DNA from 4 places in the Bradyrhizobium sp. CIR48 genome. Region 3 is predicted to be linked to each of the others. Evidence: riboswitches for the same ligand, from Rfam matches in the RefSeq annotation. Region 3 holds a riboswitch; each other region holds the start of a gene.
What was found. Region 3 has a riboswitch for cobalamin ahead of GGD66_RS05050 (TonB-dependent receptor domain-containing protein). Riboswitches for the same ligand answer to the same signal wherever they lie in the genome.

Region 1 (7,872 bases), on a different contig from region 3:
GCGCCGGGACACCAGCCCTTGACCGTGGCCGCGCTCATGAGGCCTCCCGCAGCGCCGCCGCGATCGAATTGCGGCGCGTTTGCCAAAGCGCCGCATCGTGCAGGCGCGCGAAACAGGTTTCCATCGCGGCGAGAGCGGACGGATTTTCACGTGCCATGAAGACGCGGACGTCGTCATTGCCGAGCGTCGCATCATAGTAGAGATCGAACAGATGCGGCGGCACGGCACCGGCCAGATGAGCGAAAGCGGCCATATGCTCCAGCGTCGCAGTGATCTCGGCGGCGCCGCGAAAACCATGACGCATCATGCCGGCAATCCACGCCGGGTTGGTGGCGCGCGCTCGGACGACGCGCGAGATCTCCTCGGTCAGCGTGCGCGCGTGGGGCTGCTCGGGACGCGTCGTGTCGAGGTGATAGAGCGAGGGTCCTGCCGCGCCGAGATGCGCTGCAGCCGCCGCAACGCCGGCTTCATGCGCGGCATAATCGGCCGCGAGCAACAGATCAGTTTCCGGCAAGTCCTGGACATGGACAAAGCCATCAGCCGAAGCAAGGCGCTGCTCGATGCCGGCGCGATTTGGCTGCATCTCGCCGTCGGCCGAGAACGCCCAGGACGATGCCGACAACCAGGCTTCGCCCGCGGCTTCGCGTGTCTCGGGCGTGAAGGCATCGGGGATCGCCGATAGACCGACGCCGTATTGTCCGGGACGCGGCGCGAACACGCGGGAGGCGCGGTGGCGGTACGGATTCTCGTCGCCCTCGTCCTCGCGCGTCGCAAGCGCTTCGGAGGCGGCCTCGAACAATTGCGCAAGGCCTGAGAAGACGTCGCGGAAGAGGCCCGACACCCGCAACGTGACATCGATGCGGGGACGGCCGAGCTCGGCCGGCGCGACGATGTCGTATCCGATGACGCGGCCGGAGGCGTGATCCCAGCGCGGCGCAAGGCCGGCCAGATGCAGCGCCATCGCAAATTCCTCGCCCGCGGTGCGCATCGTTGCAGAGCCCCAGAGATCGACCACGAGGCCCTTCGGCCAGTCGCCATGATCCTGCAGATGGCGGCGCAGCAGCTCTTCGGCAAGCTTGATGCCCTGCGCATGCGCCGACGGCGTCGGCACCGCGCGCGGATCGACGGCAAAGAGATTGCGTCCGGTCGGCAACACGTCCTGACGGCCGCGATAGGGCGAGCCCGACGGTCCCGGCGCAACGCGCTTGCCGGCAAGTGCCGAACGCAACGCGTCGCGCTCCGCATCGCCGCAGGCGCCGCGGCCGAACACATGCAGGCCGTCGCCGAACTGGCTTTCCTTGAGATCGCAGACGAAGCGATCGATCCGCGGAATGGCTTCGGCGGGCGCGGCCGAGGCATCCAAACCGAGATCGTCCTCGAGGCCCGCCACGCGCGCCTCATCACGGATCGCTGCGATCAATCGCTGACGGCGCGCGGGATCGAGACCATCGGCGGTCGAATATTCGTCGAGGAGCTGTTCGAGCCGGCGCAAGCCTTCGGGCACGGCGGATGCGGTGAGCGGCGGCGGCAGATGGCCAATGGTGACGGCCCCCAAGCGCCGCTTGGCCTGCGCGGCCTCGCCGGGATCGTTGACGATGAAGGGATAGATGATTGGAAGATCGCCGATCAGGGCTTCCGGCCAGCACGCGGACGACAGCGCCACGGATTTCCCGGGCAGCCATTCCAGCGTGCCATGTGCGCCCATGTGCACGACGGCGTCACAGGCCTGCTGCCGAAGCCAGAGATAGAACGCGACATAGGCGTGACGCGGCGTGCGGGCGAGATCGTGATAATCGGTATCGCGCGTGGTCGCATCGCCGCGTTCCGGTTGAACCGCGATGATCGATCGGCCGCATTGGATCGCGGCGAAATGAAACGCGCCGTCGCGGCAGCTCGGATCACTCTCCGGCGCGCCCCAGGCTTGCGCAAGATCATCCTGCAAAACTTGCGGCAGGCGCGAAATCGCCGCGCGATAATCGGCGATGCCCCAGGTGAGCTGCTGCCTCAGCAGCGCCTCGCCGAGCGCATGGACCGGCGCAACATCGAAGCCGGCCTCAGCGAGATCGGACACCAACGCCTCGACCGAGGCCAGCGCATCGAGCCCGACCGCATGCGCGATCTGGTGCGGCCGGCCCGGATAGTTCGAGAGCACGAGCGCCAGCCGCTTCTCGGCAACCGGCTTCACCGCAAGGCTCCGCCAGGCCGCGACGCGCGCGGCGGCGGCTGTCACGCGCGCCTCATCGGCGCGATGCGCCAGGTGTGCGAACTGCAGATCGGGATCGCGCCCGGCTGCCGACTTGAAGCTCACCACGCCCGCGAACAGACGGCCGTCGACCTCGGGCAGCACCACATGCATCGCGAGATCGCCGGGCGACAGGCCGCGCAGCGACTCCGCCCAATCCTCGCGCCGGGCCGTGGAGAGCGCGACCTGGAACACCGGGCACGATGCGGCATCGAACGGCGTCGTGCCGTCGTCGCCAGCCGCGGAGAACGCCGTCGCGTTGACGATCGCGGCGGGAGGATTTTGCGCAAGATGCGCCCGCAACCAATCCGCGACGCCCGCGGCCTTCAGCGAGGTCACGAACACGCCGCAGGCTTCAAAGCCGCGCCCGCGCAGCGCTGCGATCAGGGCATCGACCGGGTCCGTGTCCGCAGCGGTGAGATATGAGCGATAAAACGTTACCAGCACACGCGGCTTGCCCTCGCCGTGCGCCGGTGCAGCAATGACGCCGCGGGCGGGATCGTAGAACCCCATCTCGGGCACGGTCGTCTCGCCGATAACAGGCCCGGCATAGAGTCCCGAGGCCAGCGCGAGCTGTGCGATCGCGGCTTGCGCGGCGACCGGTCCGCCGGTGTCGCAGAGCACCTTGAGCCGGCGCAGCGTCGAGACCGGCAGGGTCGAGTATGCATCGAGCCGCGGGTCGTCGCGGCCGTCGGCCGGCAGCACGGCCAGCACAATGCCACGGTCCTTGGCGAGCTGCTGGAGCACAGCCAGACCATACGGCCAGTAGGACTCACCACCAATCAGACGAACCAGAATGCCACGCGCCTGAGACAGCGTGCGCTCGATATAGGTGTCCACTGACAGCGGATGACGCAGCTCCGCGAGATTGGCGAGCCGCAGCGACGGCAGGCTCTCGCGGCCACGCCGCCAGCCGGCTGCGAACGCCGCAAGATCGGAATCCGAATACGAGAGCACCACGAGATCGGCCGGGTCCTGGCCGATATCCCTTGGCGTCGCGGTCTCCTCCAGACCGCGGCTCTCGCGGAAGACGACGTGCATCAGATACCTAGTCCTGCCTTGATGGCGGCCTCGTCGATATCGCCGTGCTCGCCGATCACGACGAGCTTCGACCGCCTGTGACCTGCGCCCCAGGGCTTGTCGAACTGGTGGCGCACGCGCTCGCCGACCGCCTGCAGCAGCAGCCGCATCGGCTTGCCCGCGACCGCGATGTAGCCCTTAGCGCGCAGCACGTTCTGCTCGCGCGCCAGCTTCTGGACGGATGCGACCAGCGCATCGACGTCGGCGACTTCCGGAAGGTCGACCACGACCGAGGCGAAATCATCGTGCTCGTGCTCTTCCTCGCCGTCATGATGCGAGGGACGCGCGGCGAGATCGTTCTCGGCGGCAGCGCCAAGACCGAGGATGACGCGCGCATCGATCGCACCGTCGGTCACGGGGAGCATCGGCACGCGGCGCGGCATCTCGGCGGTGATGGCAGCCTTGGCCGCTTCAAGTCCCGCCGCGCCAGCGAGGTCGGCCTTGGTCAGCAGCACGATGTCGGCGCAGGCGATCTGATCCTCGAACACCTCCGACAGCGGCGTCTCGTGGTCCAAATTCTCGTCCGCCGCGCGCTGCGCTTCGACGGCGTCAGGATCCGGCGCAAAGCGGCCAGCGGCGACAGCCTCGGCATCCGCGAGCGCGATCACGCCGTCGACGGTGATGCGCGAACGGATCTCCGGCCAGTCGAATGCCTTAAGCAGCGGCTTGGGCAGCGCCAGGCCCGAGGTCTCGATCAGGATGTGATCGGGCCGCACGGGCCGCGCCAGTAGTTTTTCCATGGTCGGAATGAAATCGTCAGCAACGGTGCAGCAGATGCAGCCATTGGCGAGCTCGACGATGTTCTCCTCCGGGCAATTGGCGTCGGCGCAGGATTTCAAGATCTCGCCGTCGACGCCCTCACTGCCGAACTCGTTGACGAGCACCGCGAGCTTCTTGCCGCCGGCATTGCTGAGCAGATGCTGGATCAGCGTCGTCTTGCCCGAGCCGAGAAAACCCGTGACCACCGTAACCGGGACTTTTGCGAGCGAGTTCATTCGGCGGCCTCCGGCACGACGGCAATGGGGGGAATGCGGGCAAGCGACTGCTTGCGGAATATTTCCGGCCGGCTGCGCCAGGGCACAAGGCCGTCAGGCGCGGCCGCATAGGCCGCGGCGCCCGCGACCACATCCTGCGCATTTGCATCCGAGAGGCGGCCATAGACGTAAGACCACCGGCCGGGCGCGCTCAGCGCGACCGAGCAACCCTGGTTGCATGCCGACAGGCATTCGACGGGAACCACATTGACACCCTCGGGCACGCCCGCGTCGAGGATCGCCCCATGCAGGCGCTTGCCGGGCGTCGCCTCGCCCTCGCCAGGCGTCTCGCCGGCACGGCAGGTGATGCAGACGTGAAGTGTGACGGTCATCGCCTCTTCCAGATAACAGCGGGAGGCGATGAGGCACACGGACCGCTCTTTTGGAGGCCCGTTTTCCCCGTCGCGGAACACCCCGTCCGCCGGTCCAAAACTCGTCCGCGCTGGCAGGTCTCCCGGCTTGCGGAGCAGGGTTTTCCCCTTCGATCCCCGCCTTCCCGATTCCCTGAGGGAATCAGTGGCTTCGGACATCTCTCCGGTCACGGTCGCGGGGGCGGCTGCATTTTGGACCCAAATCTTGCCGATTCGGACCCTATCGCATTCCCTCTTCGCCTGTCATAGGACAGGAACCAACGCCGGGCCACCATTTGCCGGTGGCCGCCACTTGTCAAGCCGAAGGACCGGGACCCGATGACGCCTGAACCGGATACAAAAACGGCCGAAGAAACCGACGCCCGCCACGCCACGAAAATGGCGAAGAAGAAGGCCGCCCGCGACAAGATCATGGCGACCAAGAGCGGCGAAAAGGGCCTCATCATCGTCCACACCGGGGCCGGCAAGGGCAAGTCCTCGTCGGCCTTCGGCATGATCGTCCGCTGCGTCGCGCACGGCTTTCCCTGCGCGGTCGTGCAATTCATCAAGGGCGCCTGGGATACCGGCGAGCGGCGCCTGCTCACCGGCCATTTCGGCGACCTCTGCCAGTTCCACGCCATGGGCGAAGGTTTTACGTGGGAGACGCAGGACCGCGCCCGCGACATCGCCGCCGCGCGCGCCGGCTGGGAGAAGGCCAAGGAGCTGATCCTCGATGAGAGCCTGCGCATGGTCGTGCTCGACGAGATCAACATCGCGCTGCGCTACGACTATCTCGACATCGCCGAGATCGTCGCGTTTCTGACCACCTCGAAGCCGCCGATGACGCATGTCGTCCTCACCGGCCGCAACGCCAAGGACGAGCTGATCGAGATCGCCGATCTCGTCACCGAGATGACGCTGGTGAAACATCCCTTCCGCTCCGGCATCAAGGCACAGGCCGGCGTCGAGTTCTGATTCGATGGCACGCGCGCTGATGATCCAGGGGGCCGGCTCGGACGTGGGCAAGTCGCTCATCGTCGCCGGTCTCGCGCGCGCCCTCACGCGGCGCGGCCTGCGCGTGCTCCCGTTCAAGCCGCAGAACATGTCGAACAATGCCGCCGTCACCGTTGATGGCGGCGAGATCGGCCGCGCACAAGCGTTGCAGGCCCTCGCCGCTGGCGTCGAACCGCACACCGACATGAACCCCGTGCTGCTCAAGCCCGAGACCGACATCGGCGCGCAGGTGATCGTCCACGGAAAGCGCATCGCGACCGCGCGTGCCCGCGACTATGCCGCGATGAAGCCCTCACTGATGGGCGCGGTGCTGGAGAGCTTTGAGCGGCTGAAGGCGCGGGCCGATCTGGTGCTGGTGGAAGGCGCCGGCAGTCCGGCCGAGGTCAATTTGCGCAAGGCCGACATCGCCAATATGGGCTTTGCGCGCAAGGCGGGCGTGCCGGTCGTGCTGGTCGGCGACATCGACCGCGGCGGCGTCATCGCCCAGCTGGTCGGGATCAAGACGGTGATCGACCCCGACGATGCCGCGATGATCCAGGGTTTTGTGATCAACAAGTTCCGCGGCGATCCCTCGCTGTTCGACGACGGCTACAGGCTGATCGAACAAAGAACGGCCTGGCTCGGCTTCGGCGTGCTGCCCTGGTTCGCGCGCGCCGGCGAGCTGCCGGCCGAGGACGCGCTCGGCCTCAGCGACGCGCGCAAGCCGGGCCAGTGCAAGATCGCCTGCCTGGCGCTGTCGCGGATCGCCAACTTCGACGATCTCGATCCGCTCAAGCTCGAGCCGGGCGTCGACCTCGTGATGGTGCGCCCGGGCGAGCCGATCCCGGGCGATGTCCGCCTCGTCATCATCCCTGGCTCGAAATCCACCCGCGGCGATCTCGCCTTCCTGCGCGCGCAAGGCTGGGACATCGATCTGCTCGCGCATCACCGCAGGGGCGGCCATGTGCTCGGTCTCTGCGGCGGCTATCAGATGCTCGGACGCAGCGTCGCCGATCCTGACGGCATCGAAGGCACTGCAGGCGACACGCCGGGCCTCGGGCTGCTGGACGTGGACACGGTGATGAGTCCGCAGAAGACGCTGACGCGTGTCGCGGCCGTGCATGCCGACACGGACCAGCCAATCCAGGCGTACGAAATCCACATCGGCCGCACTGACGGGCCGGACCGCGCGCGCCCGTTTGCGAAGCTGAACGGCGAGCCAGAAGGCGCGATCTCGCGCGATGGCCGCGTGCAGGGCAGCTATCTGCACGGCCTGTTCACGTCGGATGATTTCCGCAAGGCCTATCTGGCCAGGCTCGACATTCCCGCAGGTGGCGAGCCCTATCAAGCCAGGGTCGAAAGCGCGCTCGATGCGCTGGCCGATCACATCGAAAAGCATCTCGACGTGGAAGGACTGCTCGCGCTAGCGCGCTAGCACCTCGGCAAGCCGCGTCCATTCGGCTTCGCTGCCCGGAAGCCCGAGGCGCAGCCATGTCGGCCTTTGTGCAAAGACGCGCGACCAGATCTGGCTTCGTGCCAATCTCTCTTGCGCGGCGAGCGCGCCGGGCGTCTCGTAGAGACGGAACAGCGGCGTCCCCCCAAGCAGCATCCAGCCTTGCGCGTGCGCGATGGCATCGAGGCGAACACAGTCCCGGGCGAGTCGCGCTGACGTGGCCTCGGCCCAGGCGTCGTCACGCAACGCGCGACAGCCGATCGCGATCGCCGCTCCCGAAACCGGCCATGGACCCGACATCGACGCAAGCTTGCCTATGTCGGCGGCATTGCCGATCGCGAAGCCGAGCCGCAGGCCGGCAAGACCATAGAACTTTCCGAACGAGCGCAGGATCAGCAGTCCCGGCCGACCGGCTTCCGATGCAAGTGACAGCAGCGGAACGGCGTCGACAAAGCTCTCGTCGACGACGAGGCGGCCGACGCGCGGCAGCAGTGCGAGCAGATCCTTCGGTGCATGATGCTGACCGCCGGGATTGTTGGGATTGACGACGATGGCGAGATCCGCGCCTGCCAGCGCGTCGAGCTCGCTGGCCTCCTGGACATCCCAGCCTGCGGCCGACAGAACCCCTGCGTACTCGTTATAGGTCGGCGCGAGAATGCGCGCGCGGCCGGTCGGCACCAGTTGCGGCAGCAATTGAATGGCAGCCTGCGCGCCGCCCAT
Region 2 (7,217 bases), on a different contig from region 3:
CGAGCCAAGCTCGCGCGCCAGCACCGAGATCGCGGCGCCGCCGGAGGCAAAATTCGCCATCATCGCGATGGTCACGGCTTGCGGATAGGCCGAGACGCCCTGCGCGACGATGCCGTGGTCGCCGGCGAAGACAATGATCGGCACCCGTGCGGCACGCGGCTGTTCGGTCGCCTGCAGGCCCGCAAGCTCGATTGCGAGCTGCTCCAGCCGGCCGAGTGCACCGGTCGGCTTTGTCAGTTGCGCCTGCCGTGCGATCGCGGCCTCGCGATGCACGGCGGAGACATCGGGGCAATTTCGGGTGACCCATTCGGGGAGCATGCTGCCTCGCTTACGGCCTGCGCTTGAGAATGTAGCTGTCCATGATCCAGCCATGCCGCTCGCGCGCTTCCTGCCGCGCCGCAACGATGCGCGGGCCAACCTCGGCGAGCACGCCGGACATGACGATCTGATCGGGCATGCCGAGATAGGCGCCCCAATAGATTTGAATCCCGGCTGGATCAAGCGACTGGAATGCCGTGCCGCCGTCGAGCATCACCACCACGGTATCCACACCCGCCGGCCAGCCGCCTTCGCGCAAACGCCGCCCCGTCGTGACCAGAAAGGGCTCGCCGATGTCGTTGAGCGGCAGCGCATGCGCCGCGCACAGCGTCTGGATCGAGGTGATGCCGGGCACGACCTCGATGTCAGGCAGGGGATTGAGCCGCCGCGCAATGCGCAGCGAGGAGTCATAGAGGGAAGGATCGCCCCAGATCAGCAGCGCAACCTTGCCCTCGCCTTCGAGATGGTTCGCAATCGCTTTCGACCAAGTCGCGGCAACCTCATCGTGCCAATCGTCCACGCCCTTGCGGTAGTCAGCTTCAGCGACGTCGCGTACGGGAAGGTCGAACTCAGCGATGGCTGTGTTATCGCTGGTGAGCACATCCGCGCAGATCGTCCGCCTGAGATCGGCGAGATCGGACTTCGCCGTTCCCTTGCGCGGGATCAGGACGAGATCGGCGGCGTTGATCGCTTGAACAGCGGCGCGCGTCAGCTGGTCGGGATCGCCGCAACCGATGCCTATCAAAGAGAGCGTGAGCATCGCGAAACGCGACGGGCGGCCCTGCTGGCCGCCCGTTCGCTTGTCTCTCAGGCCGCGTTATGCAGGCGCGGGGTGACGAGACCGGGCGCGGTGACGCCGCGCAGCGACTTCGCCAGTGCCAGCACCGCGAGATCGGCGAGTGGCTCGATCACGATGACCAGCGCATAGGACGCCGCGAACGTCGCGATGTTGGCGAGGTTGCTCATCGCAAAGCCCGAGCCATAGAGCGCCCAGAACGCCACCCAGGCGATCACGCCGGCCTGGTAGGTCGTCGAGAGCGCCAATGCCTGCCGATACTTCAAATCGACATAGGCGGCGTTCCGCGAGATGATCCGTGCGGCGATCGCCTGGATCGCGAACAGCGGCACCAGCAGCGTCGTGACGTTCATGCCGTATTGCGGGATGTCGACCGGCTCGAAGAATACGCCCTGGAGCAGCAGGCCAAATGCGAGGCCGAAAGCCGCGGGCGCTGCGCCGAACAGCAGGAACAGTGTCGAGCCGAGAATGAAGTGCACCTCGGAGACGCCGACCGGGAAGTGCGGCAGGATCTCGAAGAAGATGAACACAAGGACTGTGGTGGCGAGCGTCCGCGCTGCGAACGACGTGATGCCCTGCTCACGCACGGTCTCCACCGCGAGCTTCAGCGCAACGCCGCCTGCGGCGATGCCGGTTGCGTAACTCAACACGAGCTTGGCGCCCGTCACGACCCCGGGTTCGATATGCATGGCTCAATTCCTTCCTGCCGTCACACCCGACGGCCTTGGCCTCAAAACGTGCAGGGCCGGTCTCCTGGCTCGCGGTTCCCCCGGATTTCCGGCCTTCCCGGACCTTGCGGCCCAGTGGCTGATCGGAGTCCCTCACCGCTTACAGTCGCGGGGGCGGCTGGGGTTTTGGGCGCCGCAACTGGGTCCGCCCACCCCCATTCCCGATTATGCTCCGGCGCTTTGCGCCGCGTCGAGCACCATGCCTCTCTTGTGTGCCCCTTTCGCTGAGCCTGCGTCAAGGGGCGAACGGCGGCCAAGGCTGTCATGACGGATAATCCCCCGCCAGCGCCCCAAACAGGATCACGGCGGCCGTCGAGGCGGCGCCGCCGCGCGCAAGCTGCTCGGCAAGCTCGGCGATGGTGGTGCGGACCAGCCGTTCGTCCGGGCGGCCGAGAGATTCGGCGAACAGCGCGGGGGTATCCGCAGCGAGGCCGTGCGCGATCAACTTTGCCACAAGCGCGGGGAAGGTGCGCCGACCCATATAGACCACGGTCGTCGCCTCAGGATCGGCCAGGGCCGCCCAATTCAGATTCGGCGGCAACTCGCCGGTGACATCAGCGCCGGTGACGAATTGCACCCGGCGCGAGGTGTGGCGCCGGGTCAGGGGGATGCCGGCTTGCGCCGCGGCAACGCAGGCCGATGTGACGCCCGGGACGATCTCGTAGCCGATGCCGGCCTCACGCAGCGTCTCCAGCTCCTCCTCGAGCCGGCCGAAAATGCCGGCATCGCCCGACTTGAGCCGAACCACGCGCGCACCTGTTGCGGCATAGTCGATCAGCAGGCGGTTGACGTGGTGCTGCTTGGTCGAGGGACGCCCTGCCCGTTTCCCCACCGCGACGAGATTGGCGCCGGGCCGGGCGAGATCAAGGATCGCGCCGGAGGCGAGATCGTCATAGAGCACGACGTCGGCCTCGCGCAGCCGCGCGGCGCCCTTGAGCGTGAGAAGCTCGGGGTCGCCGGGGCCGGCGGAGATGAAGGAGACGAATCCGCTCACCGGTCCTCCGCGATCAGATGAAAGAACGTGCCGGTGGCGTGGCCGCGCTGCGAGCCGGTCTCGGCAATGACCGCGCCGGTTGCATCGTGCACGACTGCCAGCGGCGTATCAGGCTGGGCAAGAATGGTCGAATAGTGGAACTCATGGCCGCGCAGACGTGCACTGGGGCGATGTCCCGGCATCGGCGCGGCCAGCGTCGCGAGACGATAACCGAGATGCATGCGACGTTTGGCAAAGCTGGTCTCGAGGCCAAGCAGGCCTGTCATCTCATGGCGAACACCGTCCGCATCGGTCAAAGCGGTTCCCAGCACCATATAGCCTCCGCATTCGCCGTGCACCGGTCGCGTTTCGGCGAAGGCGCGCAGGCCGCTGCGAAAACGCGTATTGGCCGCGATCTTGCCGGCATGCAGCTCGGGATAACCGCCGGGCAGCCAGCACACATCGGCGCTCGCGTCGGGCGCTTCATCGGAGAGCGGCGAGAATGTCGAGATCTCCGCGCCCGCCCCGCGCCAGGCTTCCAGCATGTGCGGATAGACGAAAGAGAACGCCGCATCGCGCGCGAGCGCGATGCGCTGGCCCGGCGGCGTCACGTTCAGCCCATTCGCGGCGGGTTGTGGTGTCCAGGACGCAGCCGATCGCAGCACCGCATCGAGATCGACATGCTCGGCAACGAAGCGCGCGGCCTCGTCGATCAGCTTGCCGATCTCGGCCTGCTCCTCGGCCTGCACCAGGCCGAGATGCCGCTTCGGCAGGCTGATCTCGGCATGGCGCGGCAGCGCGCCGAACACGGCAATGCCGGCGTCGCTGAGCGCACGCCGCACGAGGTCTTCGTGGCGCGGGCTGGCAACGCGGTTGAGCACGACGCCGGCGAGCCGTACGCCGGGGCGATAATCACGAAGACCCGCGGCGATCGCCGCCGCGGTCTGCGCTTGTCCGGAAGGATCGATCACCAGCACCACCGGCCAGCCCAGCATCTCCGCAATGTCGGCGGTGGCACCGGTGCCGGAAACACCGCGCGCGGCGACGCCGTCGAACAGGCCCATCGATCCCTCGGCAAGCACGACATCGGCGTCCGCGCCGCGGCTGACGAGATGCGAGATCGCCCCGCGATCCATCGCCCAGCTATCGACGTTGACGGAAGCGCGCCCCGTGGCGGCGGCGTGGAAGGCGGGATCGATGTAATCGGGACCGCTCTTGAAGCACTGCACGTTCAAGCCGCGATGGCGCCAGGCGCGCGCGAGCGCCAGCGTCAGCGTGGTCTTGCCGACGCCGGAGGCCGGTGCGGAGATGACGAGGCCTGCCGCCATCACGAGCCCTCCGGAAAACGCGGCTCGGCGCCGACCGGCCGATAGCGGCGATCGTAATCGGCGGCGTAAAGGCGGCTCTCGTCGAAATCCGCAGCGCCGAGCGTCTTGCCGACCAGAATGATCGCGGTGCGCTCCATCTCGGTGCCGACGGCAGCATCGAGCGTAGCCAGCGTGGCGCGGATGATGCGCTGATCCGGCCAGCTCGCGCGCCAGACGATCGCGACCGGACACTCCGCGCCGTAATGCGGCGCGAGCTCGGCGACGACCTTGTCGAGCAGATGGATCGACAGATGAATCGCGAGCACTGCACCGGTCGCGGCGAAGGCTGCCAACTTCTCGCGCTCGGGCATCGCGCTGGCGCGGCCCGGCGTGCGCGTCAGCACAACTGTCTGGGCAAGGCCCGGCAGCGTCAGCTCGACCTCGAGCGCTGCCGCTGCGGCGGAGAAGGACGGCACACCAGGCGTCACAGTGAACGGAATGCCAAATGCGCGCAGGCGGCGGAGCTGCTCGCCCATCGCCGACCAGATCGAGAGATCGCCCGAATGCAGGCGAGCAACGTCCTTGCCCGCCGCATGCGCGGCGGCGATCTCGGCGATGATCTCGTCGAGCGACAGCGGCGCGGTATTGACGATGCGCGCGCCGGGCGGGCAATGCGCCAGCACGCCCTCGGGGACCAGCGAGCCGGCATAGAGGCAGACCGGACAGGCCGCGATCAGGTCGCGCCCCCGCAACGTCAGCAGATCGGGAGCGCCCGGCCCCGCGCCAATGAAATGCACCGTCATGCGCCGTCTCCTTCCGCGATCGCGGCCGTCGCCGTGCGATCCTGCGAGACAACGCGTGTCGAAATCAGCCGTGCACGAGGCCCGGCCGCAGCGAGAGCTGCTGCTTCGGCGACCGATCCGGTGCCGAACTTCTCCGTCACGAGATTGGACTGGGTCGGCGTGGCGATACCGGCCAACATGTCGGCTGGAACAGCCTTGATCGGCACACCGCACTCACGCGCGAGCTCCTGCAGCGGCTCCGCATCAGCCTTGTCGCTAACGGTTGCAATCGCCATAAGACCTTCGGGATCACCCGCCGCCAGCAGTGCTTCGCGCAGCGAAGCGAGACTGACATCTCTCCTGAACCCAAACCCGGCCACCTTCATCGGACCGTACTCCACTGCACCACCGGCCGTGCCGTCTCCCAGGAGCGGTAGCGGCCGAGCGGGCCAGCATAAGCGATGTCGACCCGCATCAGCTCGCCGCCGTAGCGCTGGTGCAGATCGCCGAGCAACGCTTCCGTCTCCAATGTGACTGAATGTGCAACCAGCCGCGTGCCCGGCGCAAGCCGCGACCAGATCTCGTCGAACATCGCGCTATCGAGGCCGCCGCCGATGAAGACCGCATCCGGTGCTTCCAGGGCAGCAACAGCCTCGGGCGCCCTCCCTTTGACGACGGTGATCCGGTGCGAAAGTCCAAACGCCGCTGCATTGCTGCGGATGTTTGCGGTGCGTTCCTCGCGCGCCTCGATCGCAGTCGCCGTCCCGCCGCACAGCGCCCACTCGACCGAGATCGACCCCGAGCCGGCGCCGATATCCCACAGTCGCTCGCCCGGACGCGGCGCCAGCGCCGACAGCGCCAGCGCGCGCACCGGCCGCTTGGTGATCTGGCCGTCATGGATGAACAGATCGTCTGACAGGCCCGAGCTGCGGGGCATGCCTTGCGTGCCCCTAGCCAGCAGCGCTACCGCAACCAGATTTCCAGCGATATCATCAGCAAAGAGATCGACGCGATGCTGATCAATGTATTCCCGTGGGCCGCCAAGTGCCACGAGGGTCCACAAGAGTGAAGCGCCCCATCCGCGTTCGGTCAACCATTTCGCGAGATCGTCGACCGCCGCTGCGTCGCGTACCAGGCAGATGATGCGTGCATCCCGCGCCAGATGCGGCACGAGACGCTCGAACGGCGCGGCATGAAGCCCGATGCAGGTCACGGACTCCAAACGCCAGCCCAGACGCGCTGCCGCGAGCGAGAAGGTCGACGGTGCCGGATGCGCGATCCACTCGTCCCCTCCGAGCTTCTCGGCAAGACCTGCACCGGCGCCATGCCAGAACGGATCACCGGAGGCGAGCACCGCCGTCGGCCTGCCGCGGCTGCTCAGAACGATATCGGCGTCGAACGGCACCGGCCACGGACGGCCGCGGCTGCCGACGCCGGCAAGCGCGAGATGCCGTTCACCACCGAAGACGGTTTCGGCCTCATTGAGCGCCTTTCGGCTTGCTTCGGACAGCCCGGCAAGGCCATCTTCGCCAATACCAATGATGGTCAGCCAGGGATCAGCCAAGGGATCAGCCATGACGCGCGCCCTCATTCTGGGCGGAACTGCCGATGCGAGCTTGCTCGCCGCGGCGATCGCGCGAGCAGGCATCGAGGCCGTCTACTCCTATGGCGGTCGCACCCGCGCGCCTGCGGATCAGCCGCTGCCGACCCGCATCGGCGGCTTCGGCGGCGTTAGCGGACTGGCCGATTACATCCGCCGCGAAGGCATCACGCACGTGATCGACGCGACCCATCCTTTCGCCGCGGAGATGAGCCGCAATGCGGTCGAGGCATGCGCGCAGACGAGCACGCCGCTGATCGCCCTCGAACGCGCGCCTTGGACCAGAATGCCCGACGACATCTGGATTGAAATCGCCAATGTCGATGCCGCGGTCGCCGCGCTGCCCGAGGCGCCCGCAAAAGTGTTCCTCGCCATCGGCCGCCAGCATATCGCGCCGTTCGCGAGTAAACCGCAGCACACCTATACGCTGCGGTTCGTCGATCCGCCGGAGGCGCCGCTGCCCTTCGCCGCCGATGTGATCGTGTCGCGCGGGCCGTTCACATTCGACAGTGAGCTTGATCTGATGCGTACGCGTGGCATCGGCTGGATCGTCGCCCGCAATTCCGGCGGCGATGGCGCGCGCGCCAAGATCGACGCGGCGCGCATGCTCGGCCTGCCCGTGATCATGATCTCGCGGCCGGAGCGGCCCGCGCGCCGACGGGTTGAGAGCGTGACCGAGGTGATGCAGTGGCTCGGTCATTCTACCCGCCTCG
Region 3 (7,872 bases):
TTCGAATTGACGATGCCGTCCACCCGGTTGGGCTCGCGCGCATCTTCGAACAGCTTGACCGTAGCAACGACGGCCAGGACCACACGGTTTTGCCGTACGCGCGTTCGCTGGTCACCACATTATCTCCCGGCCTTGTCGACGTTGCCGAAAGAATGTGGCGAGACGAACTGAACAGCGCCGCTCATCCGCACGAAGCCTCGGGCTCACAGGGACAACCCACCCTGCCCGCACCTCTCGTGCCGACGCTGCCGCGTCCACCGCAAGCCCGGCTCGCGACAGTGACGACCACATAGTCGCCCCTCTTGGGTGAGCCGGGATGGACGACACATACGCCGAAACAGAATTTCGGTAAAGCGGAATATTTTTAGCGACGTAGATTGACAGAGGGCGAAACAGGCACGATCGCGTAGCCCGGATGGAGCGCCACGTAATCCGGGACGGTGCTAGATGCCGGGCGAGCGGCCCCGGATTGCGCTTTGCTCCATCCGGGCTACGGCCACGATCGGCCGCTCAGGCCGACATCGCTCGGTTGCGCCCAGCCGGATCGCCCAGACGGACGATCTCACAGATGGCGACGAGGCCGGCGAGCCAGACGGCGCTAGTCAGTCCAATGCGCGTCACGATCGCGGCGGTGAAGGCGCCCTCGCCGCCGAGGAACGGCGTCGCGGCGAGCAGCGCGAGCTCGTAAATCCCATAGGCGGCGACGAGCGTGATCGCCAGCGTCAGCGGCGTGCGGCCCTGCGGCAGCAGGCCGAGCACCGTCGACGAGGCCGCGGTCGCCAGAAGCGCAGCCGCGCCGATCAGGAAGCCCCAGGCAATCGTGTTGGCGTCAACGGGATAATGCAGCACGCCGAAACCGATGGTCTGGTTGACGAGCCAGGCGCCGGTGACGACGAGCAGCGCCGGACGCTGCGGCAACATCGCCGCGGCAATGACGGCGAGGGCCGCGAACGGCGTGGCGCAGGCGAACGCAAAACTTGCGAGCGCGCATGACGCCGTCAGCAGCGCAAAGCAGAATATCGGCGCAAGGCGCGGCGCGACCGGGTGAAGCCGGAAGCGATCGCCACCAGACGGCAGGATGCTGAGAGCCATGGTTTAATCTCCTTCTTTCGAATTCTAGTCCATTTAGGGGCGCGTGACGAAAATCAGAACGTTGCGCCGGCCTTGAGCAGATAGGTGCGGCCGGGCAGCGGATAGGCGCTGAAGCGGCCGTCCGTGAAGGTGCTCGCGATGGCGTAGTCGTAGTAGAGCGCATTCAGCACATTGTTGACGCTGACGGACCAGAAGTAGCGCTCAACCTGGCCGCTGAGCTTGAGATCGATCGTGCCGTTGGCGGGAATCGGCTTCTGGGTGCCCGCCTGGTCGTTGTCCATGCGTCGCTCGCTCCAGAAGCGCGCGGTGGCATCGAGCACCACGTAATTCTGCCAGATGTTCCAGGTGACGCCCGCACTCGCCGTGTAGCGCGACACCAGCGGCACGTCGTTGCCAGCCCAGATGCCTTCGCGGAAGACCGCGCTGGTATAGGCCACGCCGGAGCGCAGCAGCAGGGCGTCGTTGACGCGATAGGACAGGCTGGTCTCCGAGCCGTAGCGGCGGGTCGGATCGAGATTGGTGTTGTAGAACAGGACCGGATTGAAATGGACCTCGTTAGTGAGATCCATCAGGTAGAGACTGCTCTGCAGCTGCAATCCGCCTCCCTTGATGCGAACACCGCCCTCGATATCCCGAGAGGTCTGGGTCTTGAGCTGGAACGTTTGCGGGATCGCAGCGAAGGTCAAGGGATCGAAGGAAGGCCCTGAGGACAGGCGCTCGTCGACATCAGGCGTGCGGAACGCGCGCCCAACGCGACCGAACAGCGAGACCTGGTCGTTGAGGCGATGCTCGGCGCCGAGATGCAGCGCATATTGGGTCTCGTTGCTCGTCAGCGGCAGCGCGCCGATGTCGGCGTTGAAGGGAGCTGCCGGGTCGAAATTGTCGCGTGCCGCAAGTCTGACGTTCTGCACCCGCGCGCCGTAGGAGATGTCGGTCGTGGGCGCGATTCCCAATGTGTGCTGGAAATAGCCCGCAACCGACTGCTGCCTGAGGTCGTAATTGTGCCATGGGGAGAGCCCCTGCCCCGCGCCGCGGTTCTGCTCAAAGCTCGCATCGTAATAGTCGATGCCGGTCAGGAGCTGCGACGGCATGCCGAGCAGCAGGCTCTTCACGCTGAGCCGCGGTGTGATCGACCAATTCGTCAGATGGGAACCGACATAGGTCGACGTGAAGAACGCCGGACCCGGCGTCGGGGTGGAAAAGAAAGCACTCTGCTGCTTCTTGTCGCGCACGCCGCCGTCGACAATGAGATCGACGCCGTTGACCAGGGTCTTGGTGAAGCCCGCGGTCGCACCAAAACCCTGCTGGTTGGCGTAGTTGAACGGCGTGCTGGTCCCTCGCCGGTTGGCCCTGAGCTCGTCGAGGCCGATGGAGGGATCGACGGTGCGGCCGCCCGGCAGTCGCAGCTCCTGATTGTCGCCGGTGACGGTAAGAAAAGCACTCAGGCCCGGCGTCGTGTAGTTGAGATTGCCGACGCCGTTCTGCTGCGAATAGCGATTGTTGTCGCGGTAGCCATCGGTCCTGACCGTATTGCCGTAGAACGAGGTCGACCACGGACCGGAATTGAGCGAGGTCGAGACATTGCCGAGCCTGGTGTTGAACGAGCCGAAGCCGGCCTCGATGCGCGCGGTCACGGGCGGTCCGCCGACGCCATTTTTGGTAACGATGTTGATCACACCGCCGACCGCGTTGTCGCCGTAGAGCACCGCGCCGGAATTTCCCCGCGTGACCTCGATGCGTTCGATCGAATTGAGCGGGATGGTGGAGAGGTCCACCTGCGCCATGTCGACGTCGTTCAACCGTCGTCCGTTGACCAGCACCAGCGTGTTGGCGGTGGCAAAGGCGCCGAAGCCACGCAGGTCCACGCTGGTCTTGGCGCCGATCTGGCCGCCATAGAGCGTCGTGATCTGGGCCCCCGGCGTCTGCATCGCGATGATCTCGGCAAGCGTCTGCGATGGCGAATGCGCGATATCCGCGGCCATGATGACGGTCGTGGCAGCCCCGACGATGCCGCCGCCGCCGGCGGCAGCCTCACCGCCGGAGCCCGATGAGCCGGCGCCATTGCCTGCCGGCGCGACATTCGTCCTCGCCCGCTGCCGAGTCGCCTCGCCGTCACCGGTCGCCCTGGCGCGCGTGCGGTTGTAATCGTCGGGCTGCGTCACTTCGATCGGCGGCAATTGCTCGGCAAGCGCGTGCTGGGCGAAGGCGGAGGACAGATCGATCGACTGGAGGGAAACGGATGCGAGCAGGCCGGCGGCAAGGCGCCTGGCGGCAGAGACGAGACGGGACACAATTGTAACCTCGGTATGACGTCAGTGGCACGTCACAGCGAACGAGGTTTCACGGCAGAGCGATGGATTGCTCCGGTGAAGCTAATGTCTGTACTCCCCGACCGACATCTTCGCGTGTGACCACGGCTGACGGCAGGTCTCCTGGCTCGCGGGTCGTGACCTTGCGTCGCCTTCCCAGGACCGAGTTTCCCAGTGGCATGAGACGAAGATTCACCGCTTACAGTTGCGGGGGCAGCCGTGGCGTTGAGACAGATCCCTGCGTTGGGACAATCCCGCACCACATTCCCTTTTGATCTCCCTGAGGAGAACCGTCGCCGATCATTTACGAGCCGTTGGCCCCGGGAGTCAATCGACCGGTGGACGCCGGGCGCTCAGGTCCGCCCTCGCACACGTTGCGCCTGGGCCCAGGCGACAGCGACGTCGCGCGGCGGAACATCGACGCGCTTGATCGGGGTCAATTCGCCGGAGGCCGAGACGATCGCGGTCTCCTCGCGACGACAGCGCGTGCAGACAAAGCGGACCTCGTGCGGGGACGCCGACCAGCTCGACCGCTTCACATTGGCCGCCATCGGCCAGGCATCACAATGCGAGCACGACACCAGAAATCGACCGGGATCGAGCATACCCATTTCCATCGGACTCCGCGTCCTGCCCACCTGCTTCAATGATTAACCCAAGTGAATCGTTCCGGTGCCCCAGCACCGCCGCTGGGTGCGCCGGAGAAAGCGGTAGCCTCAGCGCGCGCCCTTGAGGGTGCAGGAGGTGGTGCAGGTGACCGTGGTGCCGCGATCGCACGATTTGCACGCACTGACGCACTGGTTCATGTCGCGGGGATTGTAGCTGTAGTTCCGCATCGGGCAGGTCGGCGTCGAGCCGGTGATATCCTGCTCCTGGTCGCAGGCCGCCGTCATGAGCGCGACTATGATCACGGCAACGAGGCGCATGTGATTGCCCTGTCAAGCATGGCAAATGACACTCGCGAGGTGCGCTGCAATGCAGCGAACCCCGGCCTTTCCACCACGAGCGATCGCTCGCGACGTCAAGGATGCGCGCCAAACCTTAAGAACGGATTGCAGCCGGCGTCAGGCCGCAGCCTTGGTCGCGATCGCCTGCCGCATGTCCACCGCCAGCTGACGGTACTGTTCCGAGAGTTTCAGATAGAACTCGCGCTTGGTGCTGTCGGTGGCGAGCTTGGCGATCAGCTCGCATTCGGCGGTGAGCGTCTCGAACCGTTCCAGCCTGTCCTGAAGTTCCGTCATCGGCGTGTCCCCGTCAAACGCCTCAAGGACATCCAACCTAAGCCCGGGAAATAGGTCACGGCGAACATCGTTATCAAGTAGAAACGTTTTTTCCGGACAGGGCGGGCCGGCCCAACAAAAACGGCTATTTCTGCTCCAGCCGCCAGGCGCCGTCCCACCCCTCTTCCGGCGGCTTGGCCTCGAATTGCGCGATGCGGCCGAGCATCGTGCGCGAGGGGCCGTCGCCGGGGACGGCTTCGAGCGCGGCGTTGAAGGCGGCGCGCGCCTCGTCGAAGCGGCGGGCCCGATAGGCGGCGAGCGCTTCGGCATAATGCGTGCGCAGGCTGTCCTGCGCGGCGGTGAGCGCGCCCGCCTGCGCCATCACCTCGAAGATCGGCTGCGGCGCGCTCTGGCCGGCGACCGCCAGACGATCGATCTCGCGCAATTCGAGCCGCGCTCCGATCGCATCAGCCGTGGCCAGCGAGATCAGGATGCGGGTGCCGTAGACCTTGTTGACGGCCTCCAGCCGCGAGGCCAGGTTCACGGCGTCGCCCATCACGGTGAAGCTCATCATCAGCTCGGAGCCGATGCTGCCGGTCAGGACCTCGCCGGTGGCGATGCCGATCCGCAGGTCACACGGCGCCGGCATGGCGCGGATGCCGAGCAGGTCGGGCAGCTGCTTCTGCAGCGCGGGCACCTGGTCGACCATCTCGGTTGCGGCGATGCCGGCCAGGAGCGCCTGCTCGTCCTCCTCGATGAAGGGCGGGCCCCAATAGGACATGATGGCGTCGCCGATATATTTGTCGATGATGCCGCGATTGCTCCTGATCGGTCCGGACATCACCGTGAAATAGTGGTTCATCACCCTGACGAGGCCACGCGGGGTCATGCCCTCGCTCATCGAGGTGAAGCCGCTCATGTCGCAGAACATGATGGTCATGACCCGGCGCTCGCCGTCGATCGCGACCTCGGGCCGGTCGATAAGCCCCTGCACCACCTTGGGATCGATGTAGCGGCCAAAGGTCTCGCGGATGCGCTCGTTGTGCCTGAGCTGCTCGGTCATGCGGTTGAAGGCCGCGGCGAGCTCGCCGATCTCGTCCTGCGTGGAGACGGTGATGGTCTTGTCGAAGCGGCCGGCCTCGACCTCGCGGGTGCCGGCGAGCAGCAGCCGCACCGGGCGCGTGATGCCGCTGGACACCAGGAGCGCAAAGGCAAAGCCGACGATCGCCGCGAGCAGGGTCACGACACCCGAAACGACGATCGCCTGATGCTGGCGGCTGATCACCTGCGACGTCGAGAAGAACACCTGCGTCAGCATGTCGGCGCGGATCGCATCGACCTTGCGGTTGAACTGATCGCGTAGCACGTCGATGTGTTCCAGCGTGCCGCGGGCCTCGGCCATCTGCCTGGCGTCGACCTGCTTGAGCAGCTTTGCATGGTCCTCGTTCAGATCGCGCCGCAGCTCGGTGACGGCGGTCTCGATGCGAATATCGATCCGTCCCAGCGCGGCATTGTCGGAATACGTCCTGGGGTCGTCGATGATCGCGTTGACAAGCGAACGCGCGGCCTCGGCCTCCTCCTCGATCTTGCGATCGGATGTCTCGAACTCGCGAAGGCGCGCCGCATAGGCCTCTTCGTCCGACGGTGACTCCATTTTGGTCATGACCATCCGCCGTAGCGCCAGCCCCCGCTCCAGCGAGCGGATGTTGGCGCGGGCCAGATGGCTGTAGGCGGGAATGTAGCGGTTGGTCAGCTCGTCGAGCAGGACGCCGACCTGGCTCGACATCACCATCGACAGGATCGAGGTGACCAGCATCAGGACGATCAATCCGAGGGCGATACCGACGATCTTGCGCCTGATCGACTGGTTGAAAATCGGCATAGCTGCAAGGACAAAGGCCAAAAGGGAAGGAGCAAGGGAACTCCATACACCGGATCGGGCTGCGGGAACACGCGCAATCTGGTTCCTCCTGACGCCCTGAACCAGGCGCGGCCATCGCGCAGGCCTATCGTTAACAAAGGTTAAAGAAGCTGACCTTTGCTCCCCAGCCGAAGTTCCCTGGTCACATCCGTATTTCGCCGCATTGTTGCGACAGCGTGAGGAATGCGAAACGATGCCGTGGCATCGTTCTCGATGTCGTTGATTCTCAAGCCGCATGTCGTCGCGGACCTTGGTTTGTAGTGGTTTCGCAGGGGGACCATGGGATGAACCAGTGCCTACGCTCGCTCGCGTGTCTCGTTGCCGTGGCCGCAATGGCCCTCGTTCCGACCGAGCTGGCGGCCAAGAGCAGCCACAAATCGTCCGCGCCGAAGAAGTCGCATGAGGCGAAAGCCGGCGCGGTGAAATCGCGCCATGGCAAGCATGCCGAGGCCAAGCGCAAGTCGAAGAAGACCGGCGACGAGCCGTCCGAGAAGCCGGCCGCCCCGCCCCTCACCGGGGACCTCGCCGCGCTGAAGGATGCGATCGACCTCGCGCGCAAGGGCAAGACGGATGATGCGAGCGCGGCGCGCGACCGCATCGCTGATCCCGCCGGACAGAAGCTCGCCGACTGGTTCATGCTGCGCCATTCCGAGAGCACCGCCAATTTCAAGCGTTATGCCGCCTTCCTCGCCGCCAATCCGGGTTGGCCGAGCAGCGCCCTGCTTCGCCGCCGCGCCGAGGCGCGGCTGTGGCAGGAGAAGGCGGACGCGGCCACCGTGCACAAATTCACCATGGACCGCCCGACCAGCGCCAAGGGCAAGTTCGCCCTCGCCCGCGTGCTGCTCGCTGAAGGCGACGCCGACAGGGCCGCGCGGCTCGTGCGCGAGGCCTGGCGCACCGACGAATTGTCCGAGCGGAGCGAGGAGGATTCCTACGAGGCGTTCCGCGATCTGCTCAACTCCGAAGATCATCGCGCCCGCATGGACAAGCGGCTCGGCGCCAAGGACTATGCGGCTGCGCGGCGCGCCGCGAAACGGCTCGGCGAGGATGAGCTCGCGATCGTCAAGGCCTGCGCCGCCGTCACCGGCAAGGCCAGCAAGGCCAAGGATTATCTCGAGGACGTACCGACTGAAGCGCGCCGCGATCTCGGCTATGTGCTGTGCCGCGCCCAATGGCACCTCCAGAAGGACCGCATCGACGACGCCGCCGAGGTGATCCTGGCCGCCGCGCCCGACACCATGGCCGCGCAGGACACCGACGCCTGGTGGCGCGAGCGTCGCATGCTCGCGCGCAAGCTGCTCGACCAGGGCAAGTTCAAAACGGCGTATGA
Region 4 (7,872 bases), on a different contig from region 3:
GCCGTCGCATCAATCGGCGGAGCAGGGGCATCGGCTGGTGCTGCGCGCGCTGAACGTGCAGCCCTTGATCAGCCTCGATCTCCGGCTCGGCGAGGGATCGGGCGCCGCCATCGCGCTGCCGCTGGTGCGGCTCGCCTGTAGCCTTCACAACGGCATGGCGACGTTCGCGCAGGCCAATGTGCCTGACAGACCTAACTGATCCGCCGATTGACGGAGACGACGCGCCAGCCGGCCGCGAGGCGATCGATCCGGGTCAGCGACAGCGGATCGACCACGAAGCGCAAGGCGGCCTGCGGCGTCAGATCCAGCGCGATGCAGAGCGCGGCGCGGATGGTGCCGGAATGCACGACGAGCGTGGCCGATCCGGCTGCGATCCGCGACAGACCCAGCCGGACACGCGCGACCTGATCCGCAAAGCTTTCGCCGCCCGGCGGCCGTCCGCCAGCCGGATCGCTCCAGAACTGCGCATAGGCCTCACCGCGGGTCGCCTCGAGTTGGTCATGGCGATGGCCGGTCCAGTCACCAAAATCCTGCTCGCGGAATTCACTGACCAGCTTCGGTTCGAGTCCCAGCGCGCGTGCCGTCTCGATCGTGCGCCGCGACGGGCTGGCATAGCCGGCGGCATCCGGTGGCAGGCGCCGTCGCACAGCGTCCAGTTGCACGCGATCGCTGAGATCGGCCGGCGCGTCGGCGGCATGGATGGCGCCTGTGACGCCCGCGACGGGCGCGTGCCGTATCAACCAGAGGAAGGTCTCGCCTTCCATGCTCATCTCCAAGGAAGTTGGTCGTTGTGGCCATAACGCCGCAACTGGCACATTGACTCTGTTGTGATGGTAATCCTAGATGCTCGCGACGGTTTCCCCGAGAGGGGATGAAAAGGGAATACGGTGCGGGAACATTGTCCCCAACGCCGTGGCTGCCCCCGCAACTGTGAGCGGATAATCCTTCGTCAGAAGCCACTGGGTCCTCGGTCCCGGGAAGGCGACGAAGTGGTGATGACCCGCGAGCCAGGAGACCTGCCGTCAGCCGTGGTCACACGCGAAGATGTCGGTCGGGGAGTACAGACATTCGGCTTCATCGGACGGCTGAAGAGCCAAAAGGTGAGACCTCGTTCGCTGTGACGTGCCACTGACGTCATACCGAGGTCCGAAAACCGTGTCTTCCTTCCGTATCGTACGACCGCGAAAATTCCTGCTCGCATCCGCCGCGCTCACATCCCTTGCCGCGCTCGATCTGCCCGCTGCGCTGGCGCAGCAGGCCCGGGAACCCCTGCCGCCCGTCGAAGTATCGCCGGCCCAATCCCGCAAGCAGGCCAAGCCTGCCGGCCGGGAGGCGCAGAGCACGCGCCGGGCAGCAGCGCGCAGGCCGGCGGCCGCGGCAGCGATGCCGAAGCCCGTCGTACCGGCTACAGCACCCCCGACGCCGCTCAACAGCAACGCCGTGGCCGAAAGCGCTTCGCGGCTCGGCCTGACGGTGCGACAGACGCCCGCGACCGTCGAGGTGATCTCCGCCGAGACCATGCGCGAGCAGGGCTATCGCACTGTGTCCGACGTGGCCCAGGGCGCGGTCGGCGTCACCGCCGGCGATAATCCGGCCGAACCTTCCGCCTTCTCCATGCGCGGCTTCACCAACAGCCAGATCAACACGCTCTACAACGGCATCAAGATCGGCCCGCAGAACATGACCTCGCGGATCATGGACACCGCCAATCTGGAAGCCGTGGAATTCCTGAAGGGCCCGGCCTCGCTGATCTCGGGTGAAGGCGCCGCCGGCGGCGCGATCAATTTTGTGACCAAGCAGCCGCACACGGGACCGATCCGGAACGAAGCTGATTTCTCCTGGGATTCGCTGAATTCGTTCCGCGCGCATTACGGCTCGGGCGGCAGCACCAACGTCCAAGGCCTCGACTATCGCTTCGACATCAGCCGTTCCGCGCTCAACGGCTTTGCCGACGACACCAATACCAAGATGCTCGACGTGTCGGGCCAGCTCAATTACCGCATCTCCGACAGTCTCAAGATCTGGGGCGCGATCGAGTATCGCGAGGACCGTTCGAAAGCCTATTGGGGCGCGCCGCTGGTGCCGATCGCCTTCAGCGGCTCGCACGCGACGACGGGGATCGTCTCCGGCAACTACTTCAACAGGACTGATCTTGGCGCGGTCACGATCGACGACCGCACCTTCAATACCAACTACAACGTCCTCGACAATCGCAATGTCGCGCAGGAGGTGTGGCTGCGCGGCGGCTTCGAGCTGAAGCTGGCGCCGGACCTGACGCTGAAGAGTCAAGCCTATGGCTACGGCGCCGAGCGCACCTGGTTCAACAACGAGATCGAGGCGTTCGATTCCACCAACAACCAGGTGTATCGCGAGCGCTTCTATGTCGCGCACAGCCAGCGCCTCGTCGGCAACATCACCGATTTGATCTGGGACGCTGATATCGCGGGTTTCGACAATCGGCTGGTCACGACGTTGTCATCGAGCTATCTCGACTTCGTCAGGCCGGGCGCGGCAAACTTCCCGAACGATTATGTCTCGCTGGTCGATCCCAACCGCGGCTTTTACGGCTCGCTCACGACGCAGCAGCAGACCGCGCGCATCAACAACGAGGCGCTGTCGTTCGAGGACCGGCTGAAGCTGACGCGGACCTTCGCGCTGATCGGCGGCCTGCGCGTCGAGCATATCGGGCTCGACCGCAATTCGACCGATTCCGCCGGGCTTGTGAGAGCCGGCTTTCCGTTCACGAAAGACTGGGCGCCGGTGACGGGCCGCATCGGTTACACCTGGGAGGCCGTGCCCGGCCTGACCTTCTTCAGTCAGTACGCCACCGGCGCCGACGTCTCCGCGAACACCAGCTTCCTGCTGTTGCCGACCCAGCCGCTCGACCTGACGACCGCGCGTACCTATGAGACCGGCGTCAAGCACCTGTTCTGGGACAACAGGGCGGAGTGGTCGTTCTCGGCCTACGACATCGTGCGCAAGAACGTTTATGCAGCGGCCGGCGGCATGGCGCTCAACATCGCCGGGCGGCAGGAGTCCAAGGGCGTCGAGCTTGCCGCTTCGGTTCGTCCGATCGATCCGCTGCGTCTGTGGGGCAACATCGCCTATGTCGATGCCCGCTATGCCGACTACAATTTCGCCGGCGGCTCGTTCTCCGGCAACACGCCGCCGAACGTGCCGCGCGTCGTCGCCAATGCCGGTGCGTCCTGGCGCTTCTTCACGCCCTGGCCGGTGGAGCTTGGCATCACCGGCCGTCATGTCGGCGACCGCTACAACACCGATGCCAATGTCGTGACGATGAAGGCGTATACCGTCGCCGACGTCTACGCCTTCGTCGACATTCCCAAGACGGTGTTCAACGCGGTCGACCAGGCCCGCCTGACCTTCCGCGTCCGCAACATCACCGATAAGCGCTATGCGATCTGGGGCGATCCGTTCTATCCCGACCAGATCCTGCTCGGCGCGCCCAGGACCTACGAGCTCTCGGCCGCGTTCAAATGGTAGGATCATGAACGCATGATGGGCGCGATCGTCCTTACGCATCGCTGGCTCGGGATCGCGTTCTGCCTGCTGTTCGCGATGTGGTTCGCAACGGGGATCGTGATGCACTTCGTGCCGTTTCCGTCGCTGACGGAAGCGGAACGGTTTGCCGGCCTTGCGCCGGTGGATCGCGAAGCGGCGAGGATCCCGGTTGCGGCGGCGGTCGCTGTGAGCGGGGTCGCGGACGCCGTGCGCGTCCGGCTGATCCAGCGGAGCGATGCTGCGGTCTACATTGTGTCGGGATCATCGCGCGTGCGCGCGGTCCGCGCCTCCGACGGAGCGGATGCGTCGGTCGCAATTGCCGATGCCGCGCTTGCCATCGCGCGGGAGCACGCGCGCAATCGCGGGCTCGATGCCGTGCGGACCGCGGTCGTTGCCCGTTCGGACTATGATCAGTGGAGCGTTCCGAACGGCTTCGATCGCCACCGGCCGCTGTTTCGTGTGGCGCTAGGCGATGCTGCCGGGACGGAAGTCTACGTCTCCTCGCCCACCGGCGAGATCGTCCTGGATACGACGCGGCGCGAGCGAGGCTGGAATTGGGCCGGCAGTGTGCTGCACTGGATTTATCCGACGGTCCTGAGAAGCGACTGGTCGCTGTGGGATCGCGTCGTCTGGACGCTGTCATTGCTGGCCTTGATCGCGGCGATACTTGGTGCGGTGCTCGGGATCGCGCGGGTGAAGCTGCGAGGGCGCCGGATGTCCTCGCCCTATCGTGGCTGGCACGCGTTGCACCACGTCATTGGCCTCGCGGCAACAACGTTCGTGCTGACATGGAGTCTCAGCGGCTGGCTCTCGATGGATCACGGCCGGCTGTTCTCGCGCGGACAATTGACCTTGGCCGAATCCGGCGTGATGAACGCGCCGCCTGATTGGGCGGCTGCCTCATTGCTCGATCGGCAGCCGATATCGCCCTCGGCTCGGGAGATCGAATGGTTTGCCTTCAACGGCAACGTCTATCGCCGCGATCGGATGAGCCTTGACCATCAGGTCTTGATCAAGGCAGGGGACGCGTCCCGCGACGGACCAACGGAATTTCTGGACGTGCATGAGATCCAGAGTCTCGTGGCGCACCTTGCTGCCGGCTGCGGCGCCGCGTCCGTTCTTGCTGTCAACGACGACTACCCCGCGCAATCGGCTATTGCCGGTGCGCCCGTCTACCGTTCGCGCTGCGGCGACCTCTGGTTCGATATCGACGGTGCCGACGGCAGTGTGCTGCAAAGACTGGATTCATCGCGGCGGGCCTATCGCTGGCTCTACAGCGCGCTCCACAGCCTCGATTTTCCCTTTCTGCTGGCGCACCCGCGTCTGCGCGATACCATCATCGTCGGACTCTGTGCGTTGGGACTGGTGTTCTCCGTCACCGGGCTCGCGATTGGCTGGCGGCGTCTGCGGCCCCGACCGACCCGTGGGTCCTGACCGACAGCCGGCCGTTCCATCGGTTCCTCTCTAATCCAAACCGGTCTTGCCCGGTGCCCAATAGGCTTTCGCCCTGATCCGCGATGATGCGACGCCGGCGGCCTTCAGGGTGCGGCCGACGCGCTGGATCGAGGGTGCCTTGCCGGTCAGGACAAACTGTGCGCCGTTTGCGGCAAGACGCAGCAGCTCGGATTCGGCGGTTGCAAGATGGGTGTCATCGGCGCTGCGTGCGATTAATCTGGCCTGGCCGAGGCCGATGGAATCCAGCACCAGTCTCGACTCCGCGACATCGGTGGCCTCGAACACATGGAGCGTGCCGCCAGCCTGCAGGCTGTCGCGCAACGCGGCCGCAAGGCCGAACGAGGTTTCATCGCCGAACAGAACGATGGGCGCTCCGAGGTCCGCGAGGTCGAACGAGCGGCGTGGACCAAAGAACTGGCAGGCGTTGCCCGCGCGCAAGCCGCTGGCCCAGCGGCTGCCGGGGCCATCGCCATGTGCAAAGGCGAGCAGCCGCGTTCTGCCGTTGCCGGCGTCCCACGACATCGGCGTATAGGTGCGCGCGCTCAGGCCCGAGCCCATCGCGACCTGGATCTTGTCGCCGGCCGTCCAGGCGACGTTCTCCAGCGCTTCGCCTTCGAGCTCGACGAGCCGGAAATGCGGCGAGAGCGTCCTGACGCCGGCAACGTGTGCAGGACGCATCAGCCATCGCAGCAACATCCGCGTGAGCCGTCCCTGCGGTGCCCGCGATGGCTCGGACGTTTGTGGCTCGTGAGCGGGCTCGTTCAAGTTTGGCTCCATCACAGGGTTCACCGCCGTGCCGATCATCTGGCTTTGATCGTGAATTCGTTGCCACGTCCCGGCTCGAACGGCAGCGATAGTGAGAGGTAGCCGTTCTCGGGATCGCGCACGTAGTCGATATAGCCCGAAGCTTCCTCGAGCGCGTTCTCGCCGACGATGAGCGCGCCGCGCTTCAGGTGCGGCTCCAGCAGCCTGAGAATGGGAAGATAGAGAGTGAAAGCGCCATCGAGCATCACCATGTCGACCTCGCCGCCGAGGCCGGAGCTGAGCGTTTGGCGCGCATCGCCGTGCCTGAACTCGACGAGGTCGGCGAGCCCCGCGGCGGCAAGGTTCGCTTGCGCCCGCTCGATCTTGCCGGGTTCGAGATCGGTCCCGATCAGACGGCCGCCACCGATGTCGCGCAGGCCCGCCGCCATGTAGATCGCGGAAATCCCCATCGAGGAGCCGAACTCGACGATGCGCTGTGCCTTGGTGGCACGGACGCACATGTAGAGGAAGCGTCCGAACCGCGGAGAGACGCTCAGGAAATTGTCCGCAAGTCCACGATAGACTTCGTTCAGATCACGGCTCTCGGCGGCGATGGTCTTGCTGATGATCTCATCTCGGCTCTTCGCTTCGTTCGCGAAGGTTTGCATCAGTTGTCCGTCGGCGACCTCCGCTTCCTGGTGAAGACGAAGGAGGACGTCGGCGACGGCGCCCTTGCTGAGTGAATCCATGTCGGTCGGCTCCTTAATGCGCCCGCCGGGCGCTTCGGAGCCTGGATACGAAATGGTCCCTCAGACCGCATTCCGCGAACGGGACAATCGATTGCGAATTCCGGTCAGTGTGCGCCGATGCGGCGTTCGGCCAGATATCGCGCCGGCGGCTTGCCCAGCGCCTTGCGGAACATGGTGACGAAGGCGCTGGCTCCCTCATAGCCGAGATCCAGCGCCACCGCCTGGACCGATGCGCCCTGGTCGAGGCGCTGAAGCGCACACCGCGGCGATCCTGCCGTCGGCGCCGTCGAGATCGTACATCACCGGCATGTGGGTGGCATGCACCAGCAAACGCTCGAGCAAGGGCGAGATCGTCAGCGCGCAGCATTGCCGCGGCAGCGCCGGCACCGCCTCCGGTTCGACGAACAGGCAATGCATCTCGACGTCGCCGGCGACGCTGACGCTGTGCGGAACATGCCCGGGAATCCACACCGCACAGCGCGGCGGGACGATCCAGACGCCGTGTCCGGCCTCCAGCCTGACGAGGCCGCGCATGGTCAGGACGAGCTCGTCCTTGCGATGCTCGTGCATGGCCAGCTCCATGCCCTTGGTGACCATCTGGCCCCCGAAAGCGGCAACGGCGCGCGGCACGGTTTCAGGATCGAAATCCCCGAGATCATCGGGGTTCATATGGTCGTCGTTGAGCCGGAAGAAGGGCATGGCAGGCGATGGTCGATCCGAACATGACTGGCGGGTTCAGGCAATATCTGGCCCGCGATCGCGACTTTCAACGCAGGACGTTCGAATCTCGATGGTTTCTAACGAGCTCGTCCCACCGGATCGCGGCGCTGCTTGCGAGACGATATCCTCGCTTACTGACCGTACAATAAAGAAAGGCTGTGCCGCCTGCCGTGCATAGCTCATAGGATACAAACCTCGCGTCCGATCGCCTGCAAATTAGACAGATGATCTTTGACGTTGCGATTGCACTGCAACGGACGTGACGGTTTGCGCCGAAAAATCCGTGGTGCGATGCACTCTGCTGGTGTCCAGCAGTCGACATCTGCATGCTCTCCGCGCGGGCAGAGCTGCACCAAAACGTGCAACCGAATTTGCGGCTCGCGGCGCCGGCCCGGTGGTTTGCGACAACTCTGGCTCTATCCCGACCTGACCGCTCTGTCGCACACTCGCGGACAATGGCAAGACAAGGGATGCATGATGAGCGCTCTCGGTTGGGCATTGGATGTCGCGATGGACGGTAACAGCCCGGCGTCCGGTTCGGACCTCATCCGTCGCCGCCCTCGCACATGAGCTCCTCCGAAAATCACTGGGAGGTTGGCACCGATATCGGCGGCACCTTCACCGATATCATCGCGATCCGGCGCGATTCATCGGAGGCGCGGATCGCAAAGGTGCCGTCGCG

Region 1: it holds a riboswitch for cobalamin, as region 3 does, so the genes downstream of both, GGD66_RS19940 (DUF1636 domain-containing protein) here and GGD66_RS05050 (TonB-dependent receptor domain-containing protein) in region 3, are expected to answer to the same signal.
Region 2: it holds a riboswitch for cobalamin, as region 3 does, so the genes downstream of both, GGD66_RS20005 (energy-coupling factor ABC transporter permease) here and GGD66_RS05050 (TonB-dependent receptor domain-containing protein) in region 3, are expected to answer to the same signal.
Region 4: it holds a riboswitch for cobalamin, as region 3 does, so the genes downstream of both, GGD66_RS20025 (TonB-dependent siderophore receptor) here and GGD66_RS05050 (TonB-dependent receptor domain-containing protein) in region 3, are expected to answer to the same signal.

What each region holds. Positions count from the first base shown of each region.
Region 1 covers NZ_JACIHG010000006.1:173,759-181,630, reverse strand. Annotated here, with positions in the region: gene cobG (precorrin-3B synthase) at 1-38, opposite strand, end outside; gene cobN (cobaltochelatase subunit CobN) at 35-3,283, opposite strand; gene cobW (cobalamin biosynthesis protein CobW) at 3,283-4,317, opposite strand; gene GGD66_RS19940 (DUF1636 domain-containing protein) at 4,314-4,688, opposite strand; cobalamin riboswitch at 4,783-5,004, opposite strand; gene cobO (cob(I)yrinic acid a,c-diamide adenosyltransferase) at 5,046-5,681, shown strand; gene GGD66_RS19930 (cobyric acid synthase) at 5,686-7,134, shown strand; gene cobD (threonine-phosphate decarboxylase CobD) at 7,123-7,872, opposite strand, start outside.
Region 2 covers NZ_JACIHG010000006.1:184,834-192,050, reverse strand. Annotated here, with positions in the region: gene cobT (nicotinate-nucleotide--dimethylbenzimidazole phosphoribosyltransferase) at 1-318, opposite strand, end outside; gene cobF (precorrin-6A synthase (deacetylating)) at 329-1,078, opposite strand; gene GGD66_RS20005 (energy-coupling factor ABC transporter permease) at 1,126-1,803, opposite strand; cobalamin riboswitch at 1,840-2,059, opposite strand; gene cobA (uroporphyrinogen-III C-methyltransferase) at 2,105-2,836, opposite strand; gene GGD66_RS19995 (cobyrinate a,c-diamide synthase) at 2,833-4,143, opposite strand; gene cobM (precorrin-4 C(11)-methyltransferase) at 4,143-4,925, opposite strand; gene GGD66_RS19985 (cobalamin biosynthesis protein) at 4,922-5,290, opposite strand; gene cbiE (precorrin-6y C5,15-methyltransferase (decarboxylating) subunit CbiE) at 5,287-6,468, opposite strand; gene GGD66_RS19975 (cobalt-precorrin-6A reductase) at 6,479-7,217, shown strand, end outside; gene cobJ (precorrin-3B C(17)-methyltransferase) at 7,201-7,217, opposite strand, start outside.
Region 3 covers NZ_JACIHG010000001.1:1,027,789-1,035,660, forward strand. Annotated here, with positions in the region: gene GGD66_RS05045 (hypothetical protein) at 511-1,092, opposite strand; gene GGD66_RS05050 (TonB-dependent receptor domain-containing protein) at 1,146-3,383, opposite strand; cobalamin riboswitch at 3,497-3,711, opposite strand; gene GGD66_RS05055 (hypothetical protein) at 3,755-4,018, opposite strand; gene GGD66_RS05060 (hypothetical protein) at 4,118-4,327, opposite strand; gene GGD66_RS05065 (hypothetical protein) at 4,466-4,642, opposite strand; gene GGD66_RS05070 (adenylate/guanylate cyclase domain-containing protein) at 4,767-6,503, opposite strand; gene GGD66_RS05075 (lytic transglycosylase domain-containing protein) at 6,827-7,872, shown strand, end outside.
Region 4 covers NZ_JACIHG010000006.1:192,587-200,458, forward strand. Annotated here, with positions in the region: gene cobT (nicotinate-nucleotide--dimethylbenzimidazole phosphoribosyltransferase) at 1-199, shown strand, start outside; gene GGD66_RS20020 (histidine phosphatase family protein) at 192-764, opposite strand; cobalamin riboswitch at 837-1,039, shown strand; gene GGD66_RS20025 (TonB-dependent siderophore receptor) at 1,156-3,504, shown strand; gene GGD66_RS20030 (PepSY domain-containing protein) at 3,517-4,956, shown strand; gene GGD66_RS20035 (siderophore-interacting protein) at 4,987-5,655, opposite strand; gene GGD66_RS20040 (O-methyltransferase) at 5,778-6,470, opposite strand; gene GGD66_RS41560 (hypothetical protein) at 6,575-6,688, opposite strand; gene GGD66_RS20045 (AraC family ligand binding domain-containing protein) at 6,666-7,139, opposite strand; gene GGD66_RS20050 (hydantoinase/oxoprolinase family protein) at 7,757-7,872, shown strand, end outside.